One region of the Pseudomonas sp. BE134 genome, then DNA from elsewhere that is predicted to be linked to it. Evidence: predicted binding sites of a transcription regulator. Region 1 holds the regulator's gene; the other holds the start of a gene.
What was found. Region 1 encodes sigma-54, which starts transcription at its own class of promoters, with help from an activator protein. Its sites were predicted from a motif close to ANTGGCATNNANNTTGCTNT; they were not measured.
Positions count from the first base shown of each region.

Region 1 (7,558 bases):
GATATGTCCTGGAACATCTCTTCGACGTCCGGTTGGGCTGCCAGGTACTCGGCCACCGGTTGATCGAGCCCGGATTGCGCACGCAGCTCTGGCTTCCAGTAGGGGTTGGGCAGGCAGCGCACGTCGAACACCAGGTCCGCGTCCACCGGCATGCCACGCTTGAAACCGAATGACTCGACCAGGAACGCAGTACCGGCTTCCGGCTGATTCAGCAGGCGCAGCTTGATGGTATCGCGCAGCTGATACAGGTTCAGGTTGGTGGTATTGATTTTGAGATCTGCCAGATCGGCGATGGGCCCCAGCAGATTGCTTTCGTCCTCGATTGCCTCGGCCAACGAACGGTTGGCGGTGCTCAGCGGGTGACGACGGCGGGTTTCGGAAAATCGCTTGAGCAGGGTTTCTTCGTCGGCGTCCAGGTACAGCACATCGCATTTGATATGCCGGCTACGGACTTCCTCGAGCAGTTCGGGAAACCGCGAAAGGTGGCTCGGCAGGTTACGCGCGTCGATGGACACAGCGACAAGCGGTTGCAGCAGTTCGGTATGAATCAGCGCTCGTTCGGCGAGTTCCGGCAGCAGGCCGGCGGGCAGGTTGTCGATGCAGTAGTAGCCGTTGTCCTCGAGAACATCGAGGACGGTGCTTTTACCTGAGCCGGAGCGGCCGCTGACGATGATCAGGCGCATGATTAGTGACCGTTCTGCTCGTCCAGGACAACCTGATACAACGCTTCATTGCTCGGGGCGCTGCGCAGTTTTTCACGCACCTCCTTGCGATCAAGCATGCTGGCGATCTGGCGGAGCAATTCCAGGTGTGCATCGGTGGCGGCTTCCGGGACCAGCAGCACAAACAGCAGGTCAACCGGGGCGCCGTCGATGGCGTCGAAATCGATAGGGGCTTCCAGGTGCAGCAGCGCACTGATTGGCGAGGTGCAGCCTTTGAGCCGGCAGTGGGGGATGGCGATGCCGTTGCCGAAACCGGTAGAACCGAGTTTCTCACGGGCAATCAGGGCCTCGAAGACGTCCTGCATTTCCAGATCCGGTACTTCGCGGTGGATAAGGTTGGCAATTTGCTCGAGGGCTTTCTTTTTACTGCCACCCGGCGCGTTCACTTGAGAACGGCCGGGGGTCAGGATGGTTTCTAGTCGGATCATGGATTGGGGGGGTTAACGACCGGTTGCGCCCTGGAGGAGGCTCTGGGTCTTTTCCTTATGCTTTTTGAGTTGTTTATCCAGCTTGTCGGTCAGTGAATCGATCGCCGCGTACATATCGGTATGTTCCGCGTTTGCGACCACTTCATTGCCGGGAATATGCAGGGTGGCTTCGATTTTCTGCTTCAGCTTCTCGACCGTCATCGTGACCTGCACGTTGGTTATCTTGTCGAAATGCCGCTCTAATCGTTCGAGTTTTTCGCCGATGTAGGCGCGCAGGGGTTCGGTCACTTCCAGTTGGTGTCCACTGATGTTGACTTGCATACAGCTTCTCCTTCGTTGCCAGTGCATAAAGCGGTAGATCAGATGATCTACCACTGGAACGCTGTGGCGTGGCTCTACATCAACCGCTTGCGTTCGCTCGAAGGCGCGATCCCGAGGGACTCGCGGTACTTGGCGACGGTGCGGCGAGCCACCTGAATGCCTTGTGCCTCCAGTAAACCAGCGATCTTGCTGTCACTCAACGGCTTTTTCTGATTTTCCGCGGCAACCAGTTTTTTGATGATCGCGCGGATCGCTGTGGACGAGCATTCACCGCCTTCGGACGTGCTGACGTGGCTGGAAAAAAAGTATTTCAGCTCGTATATACCCCGAGGGGTATGCATGAATTTTTGCGTGGTCACCCGTGAAATCGTCGATTCGTGCATGCCCACGGCTTCGGCAATGTCATGCAGGACCAGCGGCTTCATGGCTTCGTCGCCGTATTCCAGGAAGCCGCGCTGATGCTCGACGATCTGGGTGGCGACTTTCATCAGTGTTTCGTTACGGCTTTGCAGGCTCTTGATGAACCAGCGGGCCTCTTGCAACTGATTGCGCATGAATGTGTTGTCGGCGCTGGTGTCGGCGCGACGGACAAACCCGGCGTATTGGGCGTTGACCCGCAGCCGTGGCACCGATTCCTGATTCAGCTCCACCAGCCAGCGTTCGTTATCCTTGCGCACGATAACGTCGGGGACGACGTACTCGGCTTCGCTGGATTCGATTTGCGAGCCGGGGCGCGGGTTGAGGCTCTGGACCAGTTCGATGACCTGGCGCAGTTCATCTTCCTTGAGCTTCATCCGGCGCATCAGCTGGGAGTAGTCGCGGCTGCCGAGCAGATCGATGTAGTCGCTGACCAAGCGCTTGGCTTCGGCGAGCCAAGGCGTCTTGGCTGGCAATTGGCGCAATTGCAGCAGCAGGCATTCGCCCAGGTTGCGAGCGCCGATACCGGCTGGCTCGAATTGCTGGATGCGATGCAGGACGGCTTCGATTTCGTCCAGTTCGATGTCCAGTTCCGGATCGAAGGCTTCAAGGATTTCCTCGAGGGTTTCATCCAGATAGCCCTGATTGTTGATGCAGTCGATCAGGGTCACGGCGATCAGGCGATCGGTGTCGGACATCGGTGCCAGGTTCAGTTGCCACAACAGGTGGCTTTGCAGGCTCTCGCCGGCCGATGTGCGAGTGGTGAAATCCCATTCGTCGTCATCGTTGCTCGGCAGGCTGCTGGCGCTGGTCTGGTAAACGTCTTCCCAGGCGGTATCGACCGGCAGCTCATTGGGAATGCGTTCGTTCCAGTCGCCTTCATCGAGGTTGTCCACCGTCGGGGCGGTTTCCTGGTAGGAGGGTTCCTGAATGTCGGCGTTGGGTGGCTGCTCGGCTTTGTCGGCCAAGGGGTCGGCGTTGTCGAAGTCGTCGCCTTCTTCCTGGCGTTCGAGCATCGGATTGGACTCCAGGGCCTCCTGGATTTCCTGTTGCAGATCCAGGGTCGACAATTGGAGCAGGCGGATGGCCTGTTGCAGCTGCGGTGTCATCGTCAGCTGCTGGCCCATTCTCAAGACTAGCGATGGTTTCATGGCAGGGGCTTAACACCTTATTCGCCGGCGCACATGCGCCATCCACTACAGGGCGCCGGAGCGCCAAACATAAGCAAATTATATGCCTGAAACTGAAGTGTTTGCCTAGAGCGCCGTAACAATAAAAACCTGTTGATTTTTACCGCGATTAGCGCTCAGTCGACTAGCCAGACACCTCAACGCTTACAGGCGGAACTCATGGCCCAGATAAACTTCCTTGACGAGATCATTGGCCAGGATAGTGGCGGCATCGCCTTCGGCGATCAGCTGGCCATCGTTGACGATGTAGGCTGTTTCGCAGATATCCAGGGTTTCACGGACGTTGTGGTCAGTGATCAGCACGCCAATGCCCTTGGCCTTGAGGTGGTAGATGATCTGTTTGATGTCGCCGACCGAAATCGGGTCCACGCCGGCGAAGGGTTCGTCGAGCAGGATGAATTTCGGGTTGGTAGCCAGTGCCCGGGCGATTTCCACGCGGCGGCGTTCACCACCCGACAGGCTCATGCCAAGGTTGTCGCGGATGTGGCTGATATGAAATTCCTGCAGCAGGCTTTCCAGCTCTTTGCGACGCCCGGCCTTGTCGAGTTCCTTGCGCGTCTCGAGGATGGCCATGATGTTGTCGGCCACCGAGAGTTTGCGGAAGATCGACGCTTCTTGCGGCAGATAGCCGATACCGGCCTTTGCGCGACCGTGCATTGGCTGGTGGCTGACGTCCAGATCGTCGATCAGAACGCGGCCCTGATCAGCCTGCACCAGGCCGACGATCATGTAGAAACACGTGGTCTTGCCGGCGCCGTTAGGCCCCAGCAGGCCGACGATCTGACCGCTGTCGATCGACAGGCTGACGTCGCGCACGACCTGGCGGCTCTTGTAGCTCTTGGCCAGATGCTGAGCTTTCAGAGTTGCCATTACGGGGCCTTTTTCTCGTCGGTTTTCGGCTTGGGCTGGATCACCATATCGATACGCGGACGCGACTCGGTCACCTTGCTGCCTGTAGCGCGACCGGCGCTGGCAAGCTTTTTCTCGGTGTCGTAGACGATTTTCTCGCCTTGGGTGATGTTGTTGTCCTTGTCGACCACTTTTGCCTTGTCGATCAGAACGACGCGATTTTGCGCGGCATGGTACTGGATGGTCACACCCCAGCCCTGGACAGGCTTGGAATCGCCCTGGGTTTGCAGTTGCTCGAAGTAGGCGAGGTTGCCCACCGAAGTCACCACGTCGATGTCACCAGCCGGGGTGCGGGTCATGGTCACGGTGTTGCCGGTGACCTTAATCGAGCCCTGCGTGATGATCACATCGCCTTTATAGGTGGCAACGCCATTCTTGTCGTCCAGTTGGGCGTCGTCGGCTTGTATGCGGATAGGCTGCTCTTGATCGTTCGGCAGAGCCCAGGCGCTCACGCTTCCCAGTGCTGCGCCCAGACTGAGCAAAATAGGGAGGGTTTTAACGAGCCTCATACTGTCCTCTTACGTTAGATAGCAGGTGTATCCTGCTTTCTTTCAAATACGCTTTCATTCCGATGCCTGTCGATACACCGCCAGCGCCGTCGATACTAACGGGTTGATCGGTCTGCGCATATTGCTGCTGCGGGAACACAGTCATACGGGTTGTGGTAATCAGGGTCCTGCGATTTTTTTCGTCGAAACGGGTGATGCGCACCGAATCAATCAGCTCGACCTGAGTGCCGTCCGGGTTGACTTCCCCGTGTTCACTCTGGACGTGCCAGGGAAACTCGGTGCCGCGAAACATGTTCAGGTCGGGATTAGTCAGCAACGTGACTTCGGACGCCTTCAAGTGTTCGACCTTGTCGGACGTCATTTCGTACTGCAGTCTGCCGTCCGGCAGGAACTGCACGCTGTGGGCGTTGAGCGCGTAATAGTCGATCGTGCTTTCATCGAGCTTGGCCACAGGCTTGTCGAGGAAGCGTTCCGGACTGATGTTCCAGTAGCCGACCGCCGCGAACAGCGCGGCGATGCAACTGAATAGCAGGATGTTACGAAACTTTTTGCTCAGCATAATGGGCTCACAGGTACGCAGCGTTGGCCGCATCGAGGCGGCCCTGGGCGCGCAGGATCAATTCGCAGAATTCGCGAGCGGCACCCTCGCCACCTCGGGCAACGGTAATGCCATGGGCGTTTTCACGCACGAAGCTGGCGGCGTTGGCTACCGCCATGCCCAGGCCGACGCGGCGAATCACCGGCAGGTCCGGCAAGTCGTCACCGAGGTAGGCCACTTGTTCATAGCTTAGGTTGAGTTGAGCCAGAAGCTCGTCCAGTACTACCAGTTTGTCTTCGCGCCCCTGATAAAGGTGGGGAATGCCAAGGTTTTTCGCGCGCCGTTCGACCACCGGGGTTTTGCGGCCGCTGATAATAGCGGTCTGCACGCCCGCTGCCATCAGCATCTTGATGCCTTGGCCATCGAGCGTATTGAACGTCTTGAATTCACTGCCGTCTTCGAGAAAGTACAGGCGCCCGTCAGTCAGCACGCCATCGACGTCGAACACCGCGAGTTTGATCTGTTTGCCGCGTTGCAGCAGGTCCGTGTTCATTACATTACTCCCGCACGCAGCAAATCGTGCATGTTCAAGGCGCCGACCGGACGGTCTTCGCTGTCGACCACGACCAGGGCGTTGATTTTGTGGTCTTCCATGATTTTCAGGGCCTCGGCGGCGAGCATTTCGGCGCGGGCGGTCTTGCCATGAGCGGTCATGACCTGATCGATGGTGGCGCTGTGGATGTCGATGCTGCGATCCAGTGTGCGACGCAAATCACCGTCGGTGAAGATCCCGGCCAATTTACCGTCAGCTTCCAGAATGACGGTCATGCCCAAGCCCTTGCGGGTCATTTCCATCAAGGCGTCTTTAAGCAGGGTGCCGCGCTGAACCTGTGGCAGCTCTTGCCCAGCGTGCATGACATTCTCCACTTTCAGCAGCAGGCGTCGGCCCAGCGCGCCACCGGGGTGGGAAAAGGCGAAGTCTTCAGCGGTAAAGCCGCGCGCCTCCAGCAATGCGACGGCCAGGGCATCGCCCATCACCAGGGCGGCCGTGGTGGAGGAGGTGGGTGCCAGGTTCAGCGGGCAGGCCTCGTGTTCGACGTGAACATTGAGGTTGACCTCGGCGGCCTTGGCCAGCGGGGAATCCGGGTTGCCGGTCACGCTGATCAATTGAATGCCCAGACGCTTGATCAGGGGCAGCAGGGTCACGATTTCATTGGTGGAACCGGAGTTCGAAAGGGCCAGGATGATGTCATCCCGCGTGATCATACCCATGTCGCCGTGGCTGGCTTCGGCCGGGTGGACGAAAAATGCCGTGGTGCCGGTGCTGGCCAGGGTCGCGGCAATCTTGTTGCCGATGTGTCCTGATTTACCCATGCCCACCACAACCACGCGGCCCTTGCTGGCCAGAATCATCTCGCAAGCGCGTACAAAATCTGCGTCGATGTGGGGCAGCAAGCCTTCTACGGCTTCCAGTTCGAGGCGGATGGTGCGTTGTGCTGATTGAATCAGGTCGCTGGATTGGCTCATGTCAGAAATCGTATAGCCTGATGAAAAGGCGGCGATTATAGCGGTAATGATCAAAACCCTCACGCAAGTTCGTCACGCTTTGGCATTCCCGCTTACACAATCCCCTCTAAACAAGGCTGTTTGCCTGTCATGTTGCTGAACATGGACCGGCGTGGGCCTTGGGCGCATGGCCTTTGCAGTGATATAGTTCGCGGCCAGTTCGGCCTGCCCGGGGAGGTATGTGCTTTCGTCAGAGAGACAGGCGTCCGAGTAAGAGGCTGCATCGCAAGGAGTTTAGATGAGTGCCGATAACGCCTACGCGGTCGAGCTGAAGGGACTGTCCTTCAAGCGCGGTACGCGCAGCATTTTCAATAACGTCGATATCCGTATCCCGCGCGGCAAGGTCACCGGCATCATGGGGCCTTCCGGGTGCGGCAAAACCACGCTGTTGCGGTTGATGGGCGCACAATTGCGTCCGACAAAGGGCGAAGTCTGGGTCAACGGCCAGAACCTGCCGAAGTTGTCGCGCAGTGATCTGTTCGATGCGCGCAAGCACATGGGCGTGCTGTTCCAGAGTGGCGCCCTGTTTACCGACCTTGATGTGTTCGAGAACGTCGCCTTTCCGCTGCGCGTTCATACCGAGCTGCCGGAAGAAATGATCCGTGACATCGTCCTGCTAAAATTGCAGGCGGTGGGCTTGCGTGGCGCCATCGACCTGATGCCTGACGAATTGTCCGGTGGCATGAAGCGTCGTGTAGCGCTGGCCCGGGCGATTGCCCTTGATCCGCAGATTCTCATGTACGACGAGCCTTTTGTCGGCCAGGACCCCATCGCCATGGGCGTGCTGGTGCGCTTGATCCGTCTGCTCAACGATGCGCTGGGTATCACCAGTATCGTGGTGTCCCACGATCTGGCCGAAACCGCGAGCATCGCCGACTACATCTATGTCGTCGGCGAAGGCCAGGTTTTGGGGCAGGGGACTCCCGAAGAGTTGATGAACTCGCAGGAGCCACGGATC
Region 1 covers NZ_JAVDUA010000022.1:38,543-46,100, forward strand. The annotation lists gene rapZ (RNase adapter RapZ) at 1-683, opposite strand, end outside; gene ptsN (PTS IIA-like nitrogen regulatory protein PtsN) at 686-1,150, opposite strand; gene hpf (ribosome hibernation-promoting factor, HPF/YfiA family) at 1,163-1,471, opposite strand; gene J2Y56_RS18605 (RNA polymerase factor sigma-54) at 1,546-3,039, opposite strand; gene lptB (LPS export ABC transporter ATP-binding protein) at 3,223-3,948, opposite strand; gene lptA (lipopolysaccharide transport periplasmic protein LptA) at 3,948-4,496, opposite strand; gene lptC (LPS export ABC transporter periplasmic protein LptC) at 4,483-5,055, opposite strand; gene J2Y56_RS18625 (HAD family hydrolase) at 5,063-5,587, opposite strand; gene J2Y56_RS18630 (KpsF/GutQ family sugar-phosphate isomerase) at 5,587-6,561, opposite strand; gene J2Y56_RS18635 (ATP-binding cassette domain-containing protein) at 6,839-7,558, shown strand, end outside.

Region 2 (7,558 bases), on a different contig from region 1:
TACGAAATGGATCTAAACCACGGGTGACGTGGGCTCTAAGGTGAAGTGTACGAAGTTGTCGTCGGGTTTTGCCGAGGCGCTCGTCTTACAGGAAGTGCAACGCTCTGCCGTCATGGAGATATGCAGGCAGGCATCAGGAAATAACAATAAAGGCGGTCAAGCCATGTTCAAGCAATCAAAAGTACGTCAAGCGGGGCTCATTCTTTTCGCTACCACGCTGTTGTTGATTTTGCCGAATCTGACCAAGGTGATTGGCTAGTCGGTAAAAAATACGGCGTCAGGTATTTATATCGTCATTCCAAAATGTGACTGGCTCGCTACCCGAGCCAGCGTGGGTGTGCCAACCTTTATGGCATCTTCACGACATGGATGACGATCTATTGAAAACGCTCACTCTGATCGGGGCCTTGCTGTTCAGCACGCCTCTGTTTGCCGCACAGCTGAACCTTGAGCTGGGCGCGAGCAGTCGCACCTGGCAGACCGAGGAACTGCTCAAGCACCCTCGACTCCAGACTCTGCGCATTGCCGACGATGTTTCCTACAAACGGGAGATGAGTTATCAAGCGGTGCCGCTGGCGGCCTTGTTGACCGACATCAAGCCTGCTGACCATTTGCAAGCCGTGGCGCTGGACGGTTTTGCCGCCGAGTTGGCCGCGGCACCTTTGCTCAACACCCAAGGCGCGCAGGCATGGCTGGCGATTGAAGACCCGGCCAAACCGTGGCCGGCGCTGTCTGCCGGCAAGCCAAGTGCCGGGCCGTTTTATCTGGTCTGGAGTAATCCGCAGGCAGGCAATATCAGCCCGGAGCAGTGGCCATACCAAGTCGCCAGCATCAAACGTTTGGCGCCGGTGGCCGAGCGCTTCCCTGCCCTGCTGCCGGATCCGGCCTTGAAAGCGGACGATCCGGTCAATCAAGGTTTTGCGCTGTTTCAGAAAAACTGCCTGGCATGCCATCGACTGAACGGTGCCGGAGATGCGCAGTTCGGGCCGGATCTGAATATTCCGTATAGTCCGACCGAGTATTTTGGAGCGGACTTTCTGAAGCGGTACATCCGGGATCCGCAGAGCCTGCGCCAGTGGCCGCAGGCGAAGATGCCGGGATTTACCGCGCAGGTGTTGCCGGAGCGGGATCTGGACATGCTGGTGGGGTATTTGAAGCATATGGCCGGGCGCAAGGTTAAGCCCTGACACCATCAACCCTGGAGGGAGCAAGCCTGCTCGCGATGGCGGTGTATCAGTCACAGATTTGCTGACTGAAAGACCGCTATCGCGAGCAGGCTCGCTCCCACAGGGTATTGTGGTGCTGCAGATTATTGCTGTTGGACCGAGACAACCGGCATCGGCGTTGGCGACACAAACACCTTCGCATGCATCTGTTCGCACCCGCCCCCCCGGCGCATCCCGCGTACCGGGCAGGCATCCAGATAATCCAGGCCCACCGCCAGTTTCAAGTGGCGCTCCGGACGAGCCAGTTCATTGGTCACGTCAAAGCTGTACCAGGCATCATCCAGCCAGGCTTCAGCCCAGGCGTGACTGGCCAGGTGTTCGCTGTTTTCGCTGTACAGATAACCCGACACATAACGCGACGGAATGCCCAGGCTGCGCGCGCAGGCGAGAAACGCATGGGTGTGATCCTGACAGACGCCTGAACGCCCGGCGAAGGCTTGAGCCGCGCTGGTGTCGACTTCGGTTGAACCCGGCGAGTAGGTCATGTGCTGGTTAAGGCCATGCATCAAGTCGATCAGCGCAGTGCGGTCCCGACGGGTTTTGCATTCCTTTTGCGCGAACGCTCGCAAGGCTTCGTCCGGCTCGGTCAGGCGTGTGAAACGCAGGAACGGCAGGGCCGACTGGCTTTCATGCTCAGCTTCACGCAGTTCATCGATGTCGACCTGGCCACGGGCGCCGATGATGATTGCCTCGTGCGGCTCGTCCATGGTCAGCACGTGCAAAATGTTGCCAAACGGATCGAGTTGCGCGCGTACCGGGCGCGGCAGGTCGAGTTGCCAGCTGAGCACGTGCTGACGCTCGCTGTCGTGGGGTGTCAGTCGCAGGTACTGGATGCTCGCCCGCACCTGATCTTCATAGTGATAGGTGGTTTCGTGGCTAATGGAAAGTCTCATGCAGCCTCCAGGTATGAACTGTGAATGGCGTTGCCCAACTGGCGCACCAGCGGGATGAACTCGGTCAGCCAGGCGTGCAGGCCTTCTTCGAGAATTTCGTTGATGCCGGTGTAGCGCAGGCGCGCGTCTATCTCAGCGGCCAGACGTTGAGCCGGACGGCCGTTGGCCCCCGGCAGACTGGCGAGGATCTGGTCGATTTCTTCGGTACAGGCGCGCAATGAGCGCGGCACATCGGCCCGCAACAACAGCAACTCAGCCACATGCCGGGCACCGGGAGCATCGCGGTAGACCTCGGTGTACGCCTCGAACGACGACAGCGCACGGAGCAATGCGCTCCACTGGTAATAGGCGTGCGCCGTACTGTCACTGACGGCTTCGGCTTGATCACCGGCCATTTCGTAGCGCGCATCGAGAAGGCGCAGTGTGTTGTCAGCCCTTTCGATAAATGTTCCCAGACGAATGAAGCGGAACGCATCGTTACGCATGATGGTGCCGTAGGACGCGCCCCGAAACAGGTGGGAACGTTCCTTGATCCATTCGCAAAAACGACTCATGCCGTAGCGGCTCAACCCCTGTTCGGCAATCCCGCGAATCTCCAGCCAGGTGGCGTTGATGTTTTCCCACATATCGGCGGTGATTCGCCCACGCACCGCATGGGCGCTGGCCCGAGCGGCACCGAGGCAGCTGTAGATGCTCGCCGGGTTGGCCGCATCCAGGGCGAAGAAATGCAGCAGCCGTTCGGCATGCAACGCGCCGTGGCGCTCCAGATAATCGTCCAGGGTACCGGTGATCAGCAGCGGCATGGCGAGTTCGTGCAGCCCGTCACCGCGACCATCCTGTGGCATCAGCGACAGCGAATAACTGATGTCGAGCATCCGTGCGAGGTTTTCCGCCCGCTCCAGGTAACGTGACATCCAATACAAATCCGAGGCAGTTCTACTTAACATGGCAGGCTTCCTTCAATCCTCGACCACCCAGGTGTCCTTCGTTCCGCCGCCCTGTGAGGAATTCACCACCAGAGAGCCTTCACGCAGGGCGACACGGGTCAAACCGCCGGGTACAACCCGGGTTTCGCGGCCAGACAATACAAACGGACGCAGGTCGATGTGGCGTGGAGCAATGCCGTTTTCGACAAAGGTCGGACAGGTCGACAGGGACAACGTCGGTTGCGCGATGTACGCATGGGGCTTGGCTTTGATCCGCGCACGGAACGACTCGATTTCCGCCGCCGTCGCCGCCGGCCCCACCAGCATTCCGTAACCACCGGAGCCCTGGGTTTCCTTGACCACCAGATCGGGAAGATTGGCCAGTACGTGGGACAGTTCAGAAGGGTTTCGGCACTGGAAGGTCGGCACGTTTTTCAGGATCGGCTCTTCATCGAGGTAGAAACGGATCATGTCAGTGACAAACGGATACACCGACTTGTCATCCGCGACTCCAGTGCCGATGGCATTCGCCAGCACCACGTTGCCTGACCGGTATGACGACAGCAGCCCCGGAACGCCCAGCATCGAATCCGGGTTGAACGCCAGTGGATCGAGGAACGCGTCGTCGAGGCGACGGTAAATCACGTCGACGGCTTTCGGCCCGTCGGTGGTGCGCATGAACACCTTGTCGTCCCGCACGAACAGGTCTGCGCCTTCCACCAGTTCAACCCCCATCTCCCGCGCCAAAAAGGCATGCTCGAAAAACGCGCTGTTGAAGCGACCCGGGGTCAGCACCACCACGCTCGGATTGTCGATCGGGCTGGAGCTTTTCAGGGTATCCAGGAGCAAGTTCGGATAGTGATCGATGGGCGCAATGCGTTGCGCCGCGAACAGTTCGGGGAACAACCGCATCATCATCTTGCGGTCTTCAAGCATGTAGCTCACGCCACTGGGTGTACGCAGGTTGTCTTCAAGCACGTAATACGTGCCGTCGCCGTCGCGCACCAGATCGATGCCAGAAATGTGCGAATAAATATCCCGATGCAGATCCAGCCCTTGCATCGCCAATTGGTATTGCTCGTTGGCCAGCACTTGCTCGGCTGGAATGATGCCCGCCTTGATGATGCGCTGCTCGTGATAGAGGTCGGCAAGGAACATGTTCAATGCCTTGACCCGCTGAATGCAGCCGCGCTCGACGACCCGCCATTCACTGGCAGGGATGCTGCGGGGAATGGTGTCAAAGGGAATCAGGCGCTCTGTCCCTTGCTCATCACCGTAGAGCGTGAATGTTATCCCGGCGCGATGAAATAACAGATCGGCCTCGCGTCGCCGTTGTGCCAAAAGCTCGTCAGGCGTTTCGGCCAGCCAACGGGCAAACTCCCGATAATGCGGGCGGACCAGGCCGCCGGCATCGTACATTTCATCAAAATAGGTGCGGATCATGCCGTACTCCTTGTCACCCGGACATCTAGGCTTCGCAAGGCCCGTGCCATCGGCATAAACGCTTAGATATCAATCAGTTGTAAATACACATCGTCAATACCGCACCAACCCTGTGCAGCAAACGCCCCAACTTGATTGCCCCCGCTTCATTGCAAGGCGACGTTGTCGCCTATCACCAGCATAGTCAGAGTTGATTTCACTGCCCGGTCGCCGGTGCGGATAATCCGTGCATTCGCTGGAAAAACAGCCCGAACCTCCCTTTCGCCGCCTGCTCAGGCGGTTTTTTTTGCGCCGGGTTCTTGTTTCAGGGTTTTGCCGGAGGGGTTTTACCGCCCCATGAACTAAAACGGCCAACCCGAAGGTCAGCCGTTAGCGCGTGTCACTGTTCATAAGATTATGCGAGTAGCCCTCGTACCTCCTGTTTGACGCCCCATCCTTCGATGATGCCGCCCAGCGGCTCGACCACGGCCTCAAAACATTGCTCGAAATCGCCGATATCATCGTAAGTGGCGTACATGACTTTGCTCAGTTCAAGCGCCCATGCGCCATCGTCGCGCACACTGATTTGCGCATTCAGGGACTCACCACGGTAAAAATGTCCTGCTGCCCTGCGGGCCCGCTCCTCGTCGGGGAAAATGGCGTAGAACTCGATGGGATGGAATCTTGAAAAGTCGAAACCGCCTTCTTTCATGCGGCGCAGCACCGAGCTGCTGATGTCTTCTTGATAGGCTGTGCTCATGAAACGTCCCCCTCAAAGTGATGGATAGACTTTCCGTATTCCCGGCACGCGCAACCGAGTGGTGCGAGCGATGCGGCAATCTCGTTGCCGTTGGGAAGCAAGCATGTAGCTGACAAGACCAGACCTTAGCGATCCGTTCGCTGATCTCGATTGCAGAGTAGCCTCAAGAGAGAGCCGCTGCCAAGGCCTGGATGAGAATGTGACAGGAGGTGTTCAGATTGGCGTGATACCGAGGATTTGTATGCTGTTCTGGGCTTTAAGGCTTTTGACGCTCGCATCAGCGGTTCGCCCTTCCAGATCATTCAGATCCAGTTCGGCGGCGACAGGAAGAAGCCGGGCCTTGATGAGTTTGGCTGCTTGCTCGTTGTCCGGGCACTCGTCGCACTCAAAGACTTCATCGATTGTTTCACCGTGATCATCCACGAAAGTGATCTTCCACTTTTGCATCAGTGCCTCCTCGATAAAACCCGTTGATGGGCTTACAAGCATCTGGACTTTTTCGCGGACTGATCGTTCAACGGCATACTGCGTGCGAGTATGAAAAACACGGTCCTTGTGGGAGCGAGCCGGCCAGCTCCCACAGGGAGTTTCGAGTCAGATCCGCGCGTTCCCCCGTGGCCCGGCAATGGCCCAGATGATCAGCCCCAGCACCGGCAAGCACGCGATCAACAGCACCCAGAGGATTTTCATCCCGGTAGTGGCGCTACTTTTAACCACGTTGATGATGGCCCAGATATCCAGAACGAAAATGATCAAGGCAATCAGGCTGTTGAACGTAGAACCCATGGTGACGCTCCCTAAGAGTAATTTGCACTCTTAGGATAGCCGCCTAATGCGAGGGTTCCGATTTTTATAGGATTAACGTCAGATATGGATCGCCACTTTCAAGGCTTCCAGAGATGGCGCAGCGGCGATGCCGACCTCGGCGCACAATTCGAGCACCCGCGGCACGTCGTTGCCGTAGACCAGCACCACTTGCAGTTCGTCGTCGAGCAACTGGCTGAAGTTCATCAGCGTGTAGCCGCCGTTTTCCTTGTTCATGCTGCCCATTTGCACCTGAATGCGATTGAGCGCAGTCAGGGCTTCGGTTTTGGCCAGCTGCTTGGGCTTGATATTGAAATCAACACCCGGGCCGAACGAGGCGACGATCTGGGCGAACAGGTCCATGTAAGTGTCGGCCTGGAACAGCACCGTCTCCGGCAGACTGCCGACAACCACCCATTCGCCCAAGGAGATCGGGAACGTGTCGTCGTAATTGATATCCGGGTTGGCCGTCAGAAAAGTCTCAGGATCGGCGTAGGCCTGAGCCGCTTCGTCAGCGACTTTCAGGATTTCGTCATCGCTCATGCACCCGGAGCTGATTTTGCTGATGAGTTCGACGAGTGCGGCTTTCATGAGGTGGATCCTGTAGCGAATGATTTTTGAGGGCGCGAAGGATAGCGCATTCGGGGGAAGTTACCGAGCAGGGTGAGACCTGTGGTGAGGGAGCTTTTCCCCCTCACCACAAAGGATCAGCCGAGCAGTTTTTCCAGCTGCGCGGTGGTGTCGACGGCGCCCATGGTTTTCGCGGCATCGAGTGCGGACACGCCATTGGCGTCCTTGGCTTTCGGATCGGCACCTTTGCTGATCAGGTAGTCGACGATTTCGACGCGGTTGAACATCGCTGCCATCATCAGCGCGGTACGGCCATCGAACGATGAACCTTCCACTTGCGCCCCGCCATCTACCAGTGCCTTGACCACCGCCAGGTCACCCTTGAACGCGGCACCGGCAATCGGGCTTTGGCCGTTGTCGTTGCGAATTTCCGGGTCGGCTTTGTGTTCGAGCAGCACTTTTACGGTTTCCACATGGCCATGATAGGCGGCCAGCATCAGCAAGGTGTCACCTTTGTGGTTGCGCAGATTAGGCGGCAGGCCTTTGGTCAGCAGGGCAGCCATCATGGCCGCATCGCCCTCGCGCGCTTTGTTGAAGACCTGTTCGGCAAATTCAGCGGCTTCTTCAGGGGTCATCTGGCGGCTTTGGTCTGACATCGGGGGCTCCACGTTGGGTTATTCGCAAAGCCGACAGTTTCCCGAGCAGCCCGCCGGCTGTCACTTGTTTTTTCTCAAGGGCCGTCATAGCCACATTCAATAGCGGTACTTGCCGCCGTGAATATCCGCCAGCACTTGCTCGGTCACTTGCACGTATGTCTGAGTGCCGGGTAGCCAGGCGTAGATCGGGTCATCGCTGGTTTTTCCGGGGTCGAATGCTTCCTCCTTGAGCCGGGTCTTCTGGTATTTGAACGTCCCGGTGGTTTCCATTTTGACTTTTACCCGCAGGAACAGCGGCACC
Region 2 covers NZ_JAVDUA010000024.1:52,173-59,730, forward strand. The annotation lists gene J2Y56_RS19720 (cytochrome c) at 366-1,187, shown strand; gene J2Y56_RS19725 (transglutaminase family protein) at 1,310-2,119, opposite strand; gene J2Y56_RS19730 (alpha-E domain-containing protein) at 2,116-3,066, opposite strand; gene J2Y56_RS19735 (circularly permuted type 2 ATP-grasp protein) at 3,079-4,488, opposite strand; gene J2Y56_RS19740 (ribonuclease E inhibitor RraB) at 4,883-5,227, opposite strand; gene J2Y56_RS19745 (hypothetical protein) at 5,441-5,674, opposite strand; gene J2Y56_RS19750 (PLDc N-terminal domain-containing protein) at 5,822-6,013, opposite strand; gene J2Y56_RS19755 (hypothetical protein) at 6,092-6,622, opposite strand; gene J2Y56_RS19760 (ankyrin repeat domain-containing protein) at 6,739-7,257, opposite strand; gene J2Y56_RS19765 (long-chain-acyl-CoA synthetase) at 7,354-7,558, opposite strand, start outside.
Region 2: the regulator sigma-54 is predicted to act here: its motif matches at 4,520-4,539, upstream of J2Y56_RS19735 (circularly permuted type 2 ATP-grasp protein).